Regions from separate parts of the Acinetobacter sp. C32I genome, predicted to be linked through region 2. Evidence: predicted binding sites of a transcription regulator. Region 2 holds the regulator's gene; each other region holds the start of a gene.
What was found. The regulator PhoB, encoded in region 2, activates phosphate uptake and scavenging genes when phosphate is short. The targets are predictions, from matches to a motif close to TGTCATNAANCTGTCATAA.
Positions count from the first base shown of each region.

Region 1: NDN13_RS06245 (NAD(+) kinase) is a predicted target of PhoB. The motif match lies at 1,292-1,310, and genes of this name have one in related genera.
Region 3: NDN13_RS08460 (inorganic phosphate transporter) is a predicted target of PhoB. The motif match lies at 2,433-2,451, and genes of this name have one in related genera.

Region 1 is NZ_CP098480.1:1,257,431-1,260,722, reverse strand. Features, by position in the region: gene mrcB (penicillin-binding protein 1B) at 1-1,242, opposite strand, end outside; gene NDN13_RS06245 (NAD(+) kinase) at 1,477-2,385, shown strand; gene NDN13_RS06240 (YeaC family protein) at 2,382-2,654, shown strand; gene NDN13_RS06235 (hypothetical protein) at 2,717-3,124, shown strand; gene NDN13_RS06230 (hypothetical protein) at 3,188-3,292, shown strand, end outside.
Region 2 is NZ_CP098480.1:2,914,803-2,918,094, reverse strand. Features, by position in the region: gene phoR (phosphate regulon sensor histidine kinase PhoR) at 63-1,421, opposite strand; gene phoB (phosphate regulon transcriptional regulator PhoB) at 1,431-2,141, opposite strand; gene NDN13_RS13910 (TetR/AcrR family transcriptional regulator) at 2,393-3,070, opposite strand.
Region 3 is NZ_CP098480.1:1,729,831-1,733,122, forward strand. Features, by position in the region: gene NDN13_RS08455 (hypothetical protein) at 114-440, shown strand; gene NDN13_RS08460 (inorganic phosphate transporter) at 567-2,198, opposite strand; gene metH (methionine synthase) at 2,637-3,292, shown strand, end outside.

The DNA.
Region 1 (3,292 bases), 1.7 Mb from region 2:
TTTCAATCGGGCAGGGTTGGCTTTGGCTAAACGATCCACGGTGCTCTTAAAGGCATTTTGGACTTGGGTCTGTGCAATTGGATCAAGTGTGGTAAAGATTCTTAAACCTTGATTGGTGATATCGCTTTCTTGGTATTCTGTACGCAGTTGACGACGGACAATATCAAGGAAATCTGGGAATTTTGCAGGACCTAAGGTTGGTTTACTCACCACATTTAAAGGGCGGGCAATTTCGTCTTGGTATTCAGCTTCGGTTAAATAGCCCATCACCATCATGTTATTTAATACAACATCACGACGTTTTTTTGCAGATTCTGGATTACGCCAAGGGTTGTATAATGAAGGACCTTGAACCAGACCAACTAAAAAGGCTTGTTGTGAAATATTTAGTTCACGTAAAGGTAAGCCAAAGTAAAATTGCGATGCCAAACCGTAGCCATTGATCGAGTAGCTTCCGTTTTGTCCCAAGTTTACTTCATTTAAATAGGCTTCCAGAATTTCATCTTTACTGTAATGTAATTCGATCAACAGCGACATTAGCGCTTCATTGACTTTACGCTTTAACGTTTTCTCTGGAGAGAGATAGAAGTTTTTAACCAACTGTTGGGTTAAGGTCGAACCACCTTGGCGACGGCCACCTGTGGCATTGCTGACCAAAGCACGTGCCGTACCACGAATTGAAATACCATGATGGTGGTAGAAGTTACGGTCTTCTGTTGAAATTAACGCTTCAATCAGAGTTTTGGGTACTTTATTCAGCTTAATCAGAACACGGTCTTCATTATGTTGCGGATAAATACCGCCAATCAATAAAGGTTCTAAACGTGCAATCCCTGTATTCGATGGTTTGGTCGAACGAATTTCGCTGACTTGACCATCAGCAAAAGCAAGTTCAAGCACTTGTTCAGGTTCGGTACTGTCACCGTAATCAAAGCCACGGGTATGCACAAACATTTTGTTGCCTTGTACCACATAGCTACCTGATTTGTCGTAATTCGCTGTGTTTTTATAACCCAGTAATTTTAACTCTTGGGTAAAATTCTCTTGGGTAACCGGTGCATTAGAATAGATTTCTAATGGGCGAGCAAACACCTTGGCAGGGATGTCCCAACGCTGACCTTCAAACTTGTCACGAATAATATTATCCAAGCGGATCAGATAGATACTAAAAGCAACAAAGACACCTATCACTAACATTGAGAAAATGAGTGCTAGAAAACCAATACCACGTTCAAACTTCATAGATTTGCGTTAAAACCAAAACAATGTCGGTAATGATGCGATAGCTTATTGTCATTTTGCAATCATAAAACTGTGAATAAATAGCTACATGTAATAAAAAGTTTAAGGATGTGTTGACATTAATCGTATAAAAAAACAACGGATAGACATTTTTATACTTTTTAATCAATCATCAACGCAACATTGGTTGTTAATGATATGATAGTCAGTAATCGCGACGGAGCTGAATTATTCGTGCAAATTTCACATAAATCCTTTCGAAATATTGGTCTAATTGGACGACCAGACAAATATTCTGTAGTAGAAACGTTATGTTTAATTCATGATCATTTGATCACTTTAGGCTTAAACCCCGTTTTTGATCAGGAAACAGCCAAACTGGTGCCTTATAGTCATGGGCAGACCGTTAGCAGAAATTTACTGGGTGAAGTGGTTGATCTAGTCGTGGTTGTCGGAGGGGATGGTTCATTACTACATGCTGCACGTGCATTGGTTCGACACAATACCCCTGTAATCGGCATTAACCGTGGTCGACTGGGTTTCTTAACCGATATCAAGCCAGCAGAAGCGATATTTAAGCTTGATCAAGTCTTGCAAGGTCAGTTTCAGCTGGATCGCCGTTTCTTGTTGGAAATGGAAGTCAGAACCAATGGTGAAACGATTTATGATGCAATTGCATTGAATGATGTGGTACTGCATTCGGGAAAATCGGTTCATATGATCGATTTCGAGCTGAATATTGATGGGCAATATGTCTATCGTCAGCATAGTGATGGCCTGATTGTTTCCACGCCAACAGGTTCAACCGCGTATTCACTTTCAGGTGGCGGGCCAATTTTGCATCCGAGTATGGATGCGATTGCACTGGTCCCGATGCATCCGCATACTTTGTCATCACGACCAATCGTGGTTGGTGGGCAAAGTGAGGTAAAGATTACCATTCGTGAAAACCGTGTTCTGCCGATGGTCAGCGCAGATGGCCAACATAGTGTTGCATTAAATGTCGGTGACACTGTGCATATTCGCAAACATCCGTTTAAACTAAGCTTATTACATCCACCCGGTTATGACTTCTATATGGCATGTCGTACCAAATTGGGGTGGAATCAAGATTTTGAATCTTTTCAACAGGATGACTCATGAATATTGAACAAATGCTCGCTATTTTAAATCCTGAAATTGTTGAGCGTCTTCGTACTGCTGTTGAAATTGGTAAATGGCCAAATGGTATTGCATTAACCAAAGAACAGCGTGAAATCTGTATGCAAGCGGTGTATGCATGGGAAATGGAACATTTGCCAAAAGAACAGCGCAGTGGCTATATCGATCGTGGCACCAAAAAAGACGGTGAGGAATGTGATGATGATCATCACCATAACGAGCCAGAATTCAAGCCAATTCGTTTTGTGTAATTTAAGAAGCTCAGTAATTACTGGGCTTTTTTTATGTTTATCAAAATATAATAAAGAATCTTATGAAACGTTTAAAACCTGTTTACACACTATTATCTCTTATATTGTTTAGTGGTGCTGCATTGGCCAAACAACCCATTGAATGTTTACTCAATGTGAGGGTTATTGCAAGTCAGCAATACACTTCACCTCAAGCTCAATATACAAGTATAAAGAATGATGGTTATCCCATGTTGTTGATTGGGATTCAGGTGATGGAGGCAGAAACAATGCGGAACTCTCAAACAATCAAAGCCCATCATACATATTGTAAGACGCTTATAGGTCAACAACGAGATGTATATCTTTCGGGGCCCCATGATCCGAACAAGATTACAATCAAAATAGGCGATCAATTGAGCTTAAGAAATATTCATTCTTCAGCTCAGGAATATCTGTTTTGGCCAGATTTTTATTATGTTGAAGATTAAGTGCATTTAAATGGCCTATTGTGCTGTAGCTAAAATATACGGGTTTCTAGAGTTAAGCAAAAAGTGAAACGTGAGATTGGTCAATTGATCCTTAAGCAAATCGTACTATTCAGTTTTGTTCTTGCAGGATGTAGTTCTCCTACAAATGAAAAGAGTAAAACAGTTCAA
Region 2 (3,292 bases):
TTATATTATTTTAGTGGAATGATCACATCATATTTAAGGGAACTTAGCAGTTCCCTTCAGGTTTAAATCATGCGGTATAAGCGTTCTTTCGGGAACACCGCAGTAAAGGTCGAACCTTCATTTTCTTTAGAGGTAATTTCCAAGTGCGCACCGTGTTGCATCAACACGTGTTTCACAATCGCAAGCCCTAATCCTGTTCCACCTGTTTGACGGCTACGTGCGCTATCGACACGGTAGAAACGTTCTGTTAGACGCGGCAAATGTTTTGGGTTAATCCCGATGCCATTATCCTGTACGGTAAAGTACGCATGATCGCCATCTTCATGCCAGCCAATGGTGATGATGCCACCTGCAGGCGTGTATTTAATCGCATTGGTAATTAAATTACTGAATGCACTGGCAATTTCGATATCAGAACCAATCAGGTCGCAATGGCTATCAATATCCAGATTGAGGGTATGACCATAATCGAGATTGTAGGCACGGGCATCATCAAAGATTTGGTTCATCAGATTGGCCATATCAATAATCTGATTCTTTGCGACTTTCTTATTATTTTCTAAATTTGATAATAATAAGAGGTCATTGACCAAGGCATTCATCCGTTTGGTCTGAGATTGCATCTGGGTGAAAGCACGTTTCCAACGCGGGGTAATATCATCTTGATCGGTAAAGGTTTCGATATAGCCACTGAGCACGGTCAATGGTGTGCGTAACTCATGTGAAATATTATCGACAAAGTCTTTACGCATTTGTTCCAGATTATGCACCCGTGTGGTGTCATACGCGACCAGCAGACGGCTTTCTCCACCAAAACGGGTGAGTTTGACCTGTACATAACGTTCTTCATCCATCTGCGCCTGTAAACGGATACCATCAGGAGATTGATGGCTATGGTTGAAATATTCAATAAAATTGGGTTGGCGCAGAATCGACAATAAGTTGCGGCCACGATCCAAAGGGCTAATCCCTAACAGTTTCTCAGCGGCAGGATTCCACCATTCGATTTGATGTTGATCATCAATTAAAACCACCGCTTCGGCCAATGCCACCAGAGAGGATTGCGCCCGATCAATCAATCCGACCATCTCCGCTTGAACAATGCGTTCTTGACGTTGTGCACGGTAAACATTGAACAGCAAAGCGCCCCAAATCCCGTTCAGATTGGGTGGGACATCATAAGGGCGATTGGAAATCCATTCATTGACCAGATAAAGCGAGCGTAGCTGTAGGAAAAAAAACAGCACGAAGGCAATAAAAATACAGCTCCAGAAGTAACCCACCCCGAATCCGACTAAGCTTGCAATCAATAAGAAAAAAAGTAACAGTCTTAAATCTTGTTTTGCAAAGGTCCATAAACTGCTGTAGCGAAAACGTTGGTGTTCACGTGCCAGTTCAGGGACGGGGTAAGGCTCATACATAAAGGATTTTTAACCTACTGCTAAATCTGCTCGTGTCGAAAAACGGTAACCTGTGCCACGAACGGTTTGTACAAAACGGTCGACACCAAAAGGCTCTAACACTTTGCGTAAACGACGGATATGCACATCAATGGTACGGTCTTCAATATAGACATTGCCACCCCAGACCTGATCTAGGAGTTGAGCACGGGTATAGGCGCGCTCAGGATGGGTCATGAAGAAGGCCAATAAACGATATTCGGTTGGGCCCATATCTAAAATACTGTTGCCGAAACTCACGCGCTGGCTGACAGGATCAAGTAATAAACCATTGGCATCAATCACTTTCTCACCGCTCAATGCATTGGCACGACGTAATACCGCTTTGATACGAGAGACCAGTTCACGGGTTGAAAATGGCTTGGTCATGTAATCATCGGCACCTGCGTCCAGACCTTGTACTTTGTGGTCTTCTTCACCACGTGCAGTTAGCATGATCACAGGAATCTCGGCCAAATTTTCATCGCGTTTGAGGCGACGGCATAAATCCACACCGCTCACGCCACCCGGTAGCATCCAATCCAGCAAAATAAGCGCAGGACGCTGATCAACGATAATCTGATGCGCTTGTTTGGCATCCTCAGCTTGTAAACATTGGAAGCCTGCCATATCCAAAGAGGTATGGATCATTTCGCGGATCGGTAGCTCATCATCGACAATTAAAATATAGTCATCTTTCACAGCGCAATACCCTTAAAATCTGTAACGGTTTAACCGTTTTGTTGTTATGACAGGCTTATTACAAAGATTAATTATGACAATATCATTGCAAAAGAATTAATAAAGTCGAATTTAGCAATAAATTGTGACAAGCATGGGGCAGAGTCGTGACGGATTGATGACAATTTGCCTAGCAATAAAGCAAATGAATTCATTTGCTTAACTTAACTGTAGTTTAACAGCTTTGTGTGTCACAAAACTGTAAAACGATTTTAATTTTTTTGCGAGGTGGTTTCGATAAAAGACAAAAAGACAGCACAGCAGGCGGACAAAACATCTTCCAGAGGCTGTTTGAAGCCTTCCGAGACCCAACGAATAATAATATGGGTGACATAACCATTTAGGCCAGTTGCCATCAACGAGACTTCTTCAGTGCTATGTGGGGCATTGGGCATGGTGATCATCACGAAGCCCTGAATAATGCGATCGAATTGGGTCAGCGTTTCTTGAATGGTGGCTTGATTATGTAAATCCTGCACCAGCATGGCATCAATATAAATAATCCGTGCCATACGAGGATCATCTTTAATCGCGCTCAATAACGCTGACAAACCTGCAGTCACCATATTCTTGGGTTCAGGTGCTGCCATGAGGACAGCTTGGGTTAAGCAGGTTTGCATTTTTTCAATCATTTTTAAGAATACGGTTTGAAATAGTTCTTCACTTTTCTTAAATGATTCATAAAAATAGCGTTCAGTCAGCTTGGCTTCATTACAGACATCTTTGACCGTGACTGAGAAAAAGCCTTGTGTGCCGTAGGTTGCAATACCTGCTTCAATCAATTTTTCACGACGTGCTTCTTTGCGCTCGGTTAAAGACAGACCTTTAAATTGTCGTTCTTTCGCTTCTGTATTTTTTTTCTTGCTTGTCGCTTGATCTTGAGTTGCCATTGAAAAAACCGTTCCCTAAAAAGTCTTTAAACCGCGTGTCTAATATATGCATTTCAACTATGTTGTGCTGACTAGCATAACCAAATTTTGAAAATATGCCTTGTCTCTTTTAAACATCATCAGTCATGAAATGTAAATAGGCCTATTATGACATGTAGGATGTTGGTTATTGCCATTTGTCTTAAAGCTAGAGTGTACTATATTGACAACACGTATTGTCAA
Region 3 (3,292 bases), 1.2 Mb from region 2:
GGCGGAGTGTAAATAGAACAACACGTTATGCTTATTATTACCGTGAAAACACAACCTAGCACGATCAGTCTATTGATACTAACGGATAAGGCTATGAGAAAACCATTCCTCTTTTGGGGAATAAAAGCAATTTTATTGCGATCATTTATCCCAAGCTAACACCGCATTCAGCCATTCAGCCATTCAGCCATTCAGCCATTCAGCCATTCAGCCATTCAGCCATTCAGCCATTCAGCCATTCAGCCATTCAGCCATTCAGCCATTCAGCCATTCAGCCATTCAGCCATTCAGCCATTCAGCCATTCAGCCATTCAGCCATTCAGCCATTCAGCCATTCAGCCATTCAGCCATTCAGCCATTCAGCCATTCAGCCATTCAGCCATTCAGCCATTCAGCCATTCAGCCATTCAGGGCATCATAAATTGACAGGAGTATGCTGACCCACTTTAAAAGGACAACTCATAGCTAAAATCAGACAATCTTGAAGAAAAACGAAAGGAACAGACATAAAAAAGCTTTGCCGAAGCAAAGCCTTTAAATTCTATCTGAAACTTAAGAATTCAACATTATGAAACGAACTGCAAGAACAACCAGTATAAGCCACCTGACAATGCAATGGTCGCGGGTAAAGTAAAGATCCACGCCGAAAGAATGGTTTTTACTGTTGCGAAATTCAGACCAGATCTATTCGCAACCATAGTACCTGCAACCGCACTGTTTAATACGTGTGTGGTTGATACCGGCATACCTAAGCCATCTGCTGCAGCAATAGTACTCATCGCGACCAATTCAGCTGACATCCCCTGACCATAAGTCATATGGTTCTTACCAATACGCTCACCAACAGTCACTACAATGCGCTTCCAACCCACCATCGTACCTAGACCAAGTGCCAGTGCTACCGCAACTTTCACCCAGTTTGGAATATATTGGAGGAATGAATCCAAGCTACTACGATATTCTTTAACCACTTTCGCTTGGTCTTTATCCATTTCTGGTAAAGCTTCCGCTTTGTCTAAACGTTTGAACGTGGTGGTACTTAAATACATGTCATTGCGGATTTCACTGACAGCAGCTTCAGGAATCGCCTTAAGATCGCCATAACCTGCAACACGTGTACCTAAATGAGCCGTCATACTTGCAAGTGCAGGTACAACTTCAGCAGTCTGTTCTTTGGTTTGAATATACTTGGTTAATACATCACGCGCTTTTTCATCTGTCAGCTCGTTTTGATTAACATTTAAAACCGTCGCAGTTTGTGAAGAAAGCTGCTCAAAAGACTGTAAATGCTGCGCATCCAAGTTTTTGTTCAATGAATAAGCCAATGGAACCAAACCGATCAAGATCAACATGATCAAGCCCATGCCTTTTTGACCGTCATTTGAACCGTGTGCAAAACTTACACCCGTACAGGTAAAAATCAAGATTGCACGAATCAGTGGTGGTGGTGGCTTATTGCCTTCTGGTGGCTGAAACAGCTCCATTTGGCGTTTAAAGACTTTCTTCACCAATAAGAATAGGATTGCGGCAAAGGCAAAACCAATCAATGGCGAGAACAATAAAGCCTTACCGACTTTAATCACCTGATCCATATCAATACCACTACTGGTCGCACCAGCAGACGCATTTAAAATATGGTTCATGATGCCCACACCCAAAATCGAACCGATTAAGGTATGTGAACTTGATGCAGGAATCCCCAAAAACCACGTTCCTAAATTCCATAGGATTGCCGCGATTAACAGTGCAAAAACCATCGCAAAGCCAGCACCACTGCCGACATTCATGATCATTTCTACTGGGAGTAATGCAATAATACCGTACGCTACTGCACCACTCGCCACCATAACCCCAAGGAAGTTACAGAAACCAGCCCACATTACTGCCGCTGGAGCAGGTAATGCATTGGTATAGATAACCGTCGCTACAGCGTTCGCCGTATCGTGAAAACCATTTACAAATTCAAAGCCTAAAGCAATGAAAAGTGCCGTCGATAAAAGAATAACTGAATATAAACTTAAAGGCGGTACATGTGCCAAGTCAGCACTAAGCTGAAAACCGATATAAATCAGTGTTGCAACAATAACTGTTAAGAACACCGGCATAAAAAATTTCGGTGTTGGTACATGTACATTCGTCGATTTTGCCTGAGAGCTGGCAAGCGGTGAATCCGAAGCAGGAGGAAGATTAGAATTCATGTAGACGGTTAGAGGATAATAAAATCCCCTGTATTGTTTAATTAAATTATGACAATTATATGACAAAGGACTGTCACATAAAGCCAAAATTTCATGTTTTCATCACATTTTTTTGTATTTTTCAGTAATAAATCCACCTTATTTTTTATTTTAATTAATAAAAAACAATGCATTATAAAATCAAAAACAGCGATAGAACTGTTTGTCTGATTTTGCAACAAACGCTACGAAATATGACATTAAACTGTCACATTTCGAACTGGATGTTTTCTTTTTAAGCATTATTCAATTCAATTGTGACAACTTCATGAACATTTTATGACATTTTCTAAGTGACCCGATGAATCACTGTTCAAGCTTGCTGAAAATACGCGCTTTGACGTAGCTTCTGTTACAATGCCCCTGCTTTTTATCTTGATCATCGACTGGGGTTTCTGAATGTCCACGCTTACCACCCTACAATCACTTCTTGCCCAACGCATCCTGATTATTGATGGTGCAATGGGAACCATGATTCAACGCCATAAACTAGAAGAAGAAGATTATCGTGGTGAACGTTTTGCAGATTGGGCATCAGACCTTAAAGGTAATAATGACTTATTGGTTTTAACCCAACCTCAGATTATTCAAGGCATCCATGAAGCTTATTTGGATGCAGGCGCAGATATTATCGAAACCAACAGCTTTAACGGCACCCGTGTTTCAATGTCTGACTACCACATGGAAGACCTTGTTCCAGAGATCAACCGCGAAGCGGCACGCTTAGCCAAAGCAGCATGTGAAAAATACTCAACCCCAGAGAAACCGCGTTTTGTTGCAGGCGTACTTGGCCCTACCTCACGTACCTGTTCGATTTCACCGAATGTTAACGACCCTGCATTCCGTAATATTACTTTTGATGAACTCAAAGAAAATTATATTGAAGCTGCCCACGCCTTGATTGAAGGCGGTGCAGACATCCTCTTGATCGAGACTGTATTTGATACCTTGAACTGTAAAGCCGCGATCTTTGCAGTGAAAGAAGTATTCAAACAAATTGGTCATGAACTGCCATTGATGATTTCAGGCACCATTACCGATGCATCAGGTCGTAC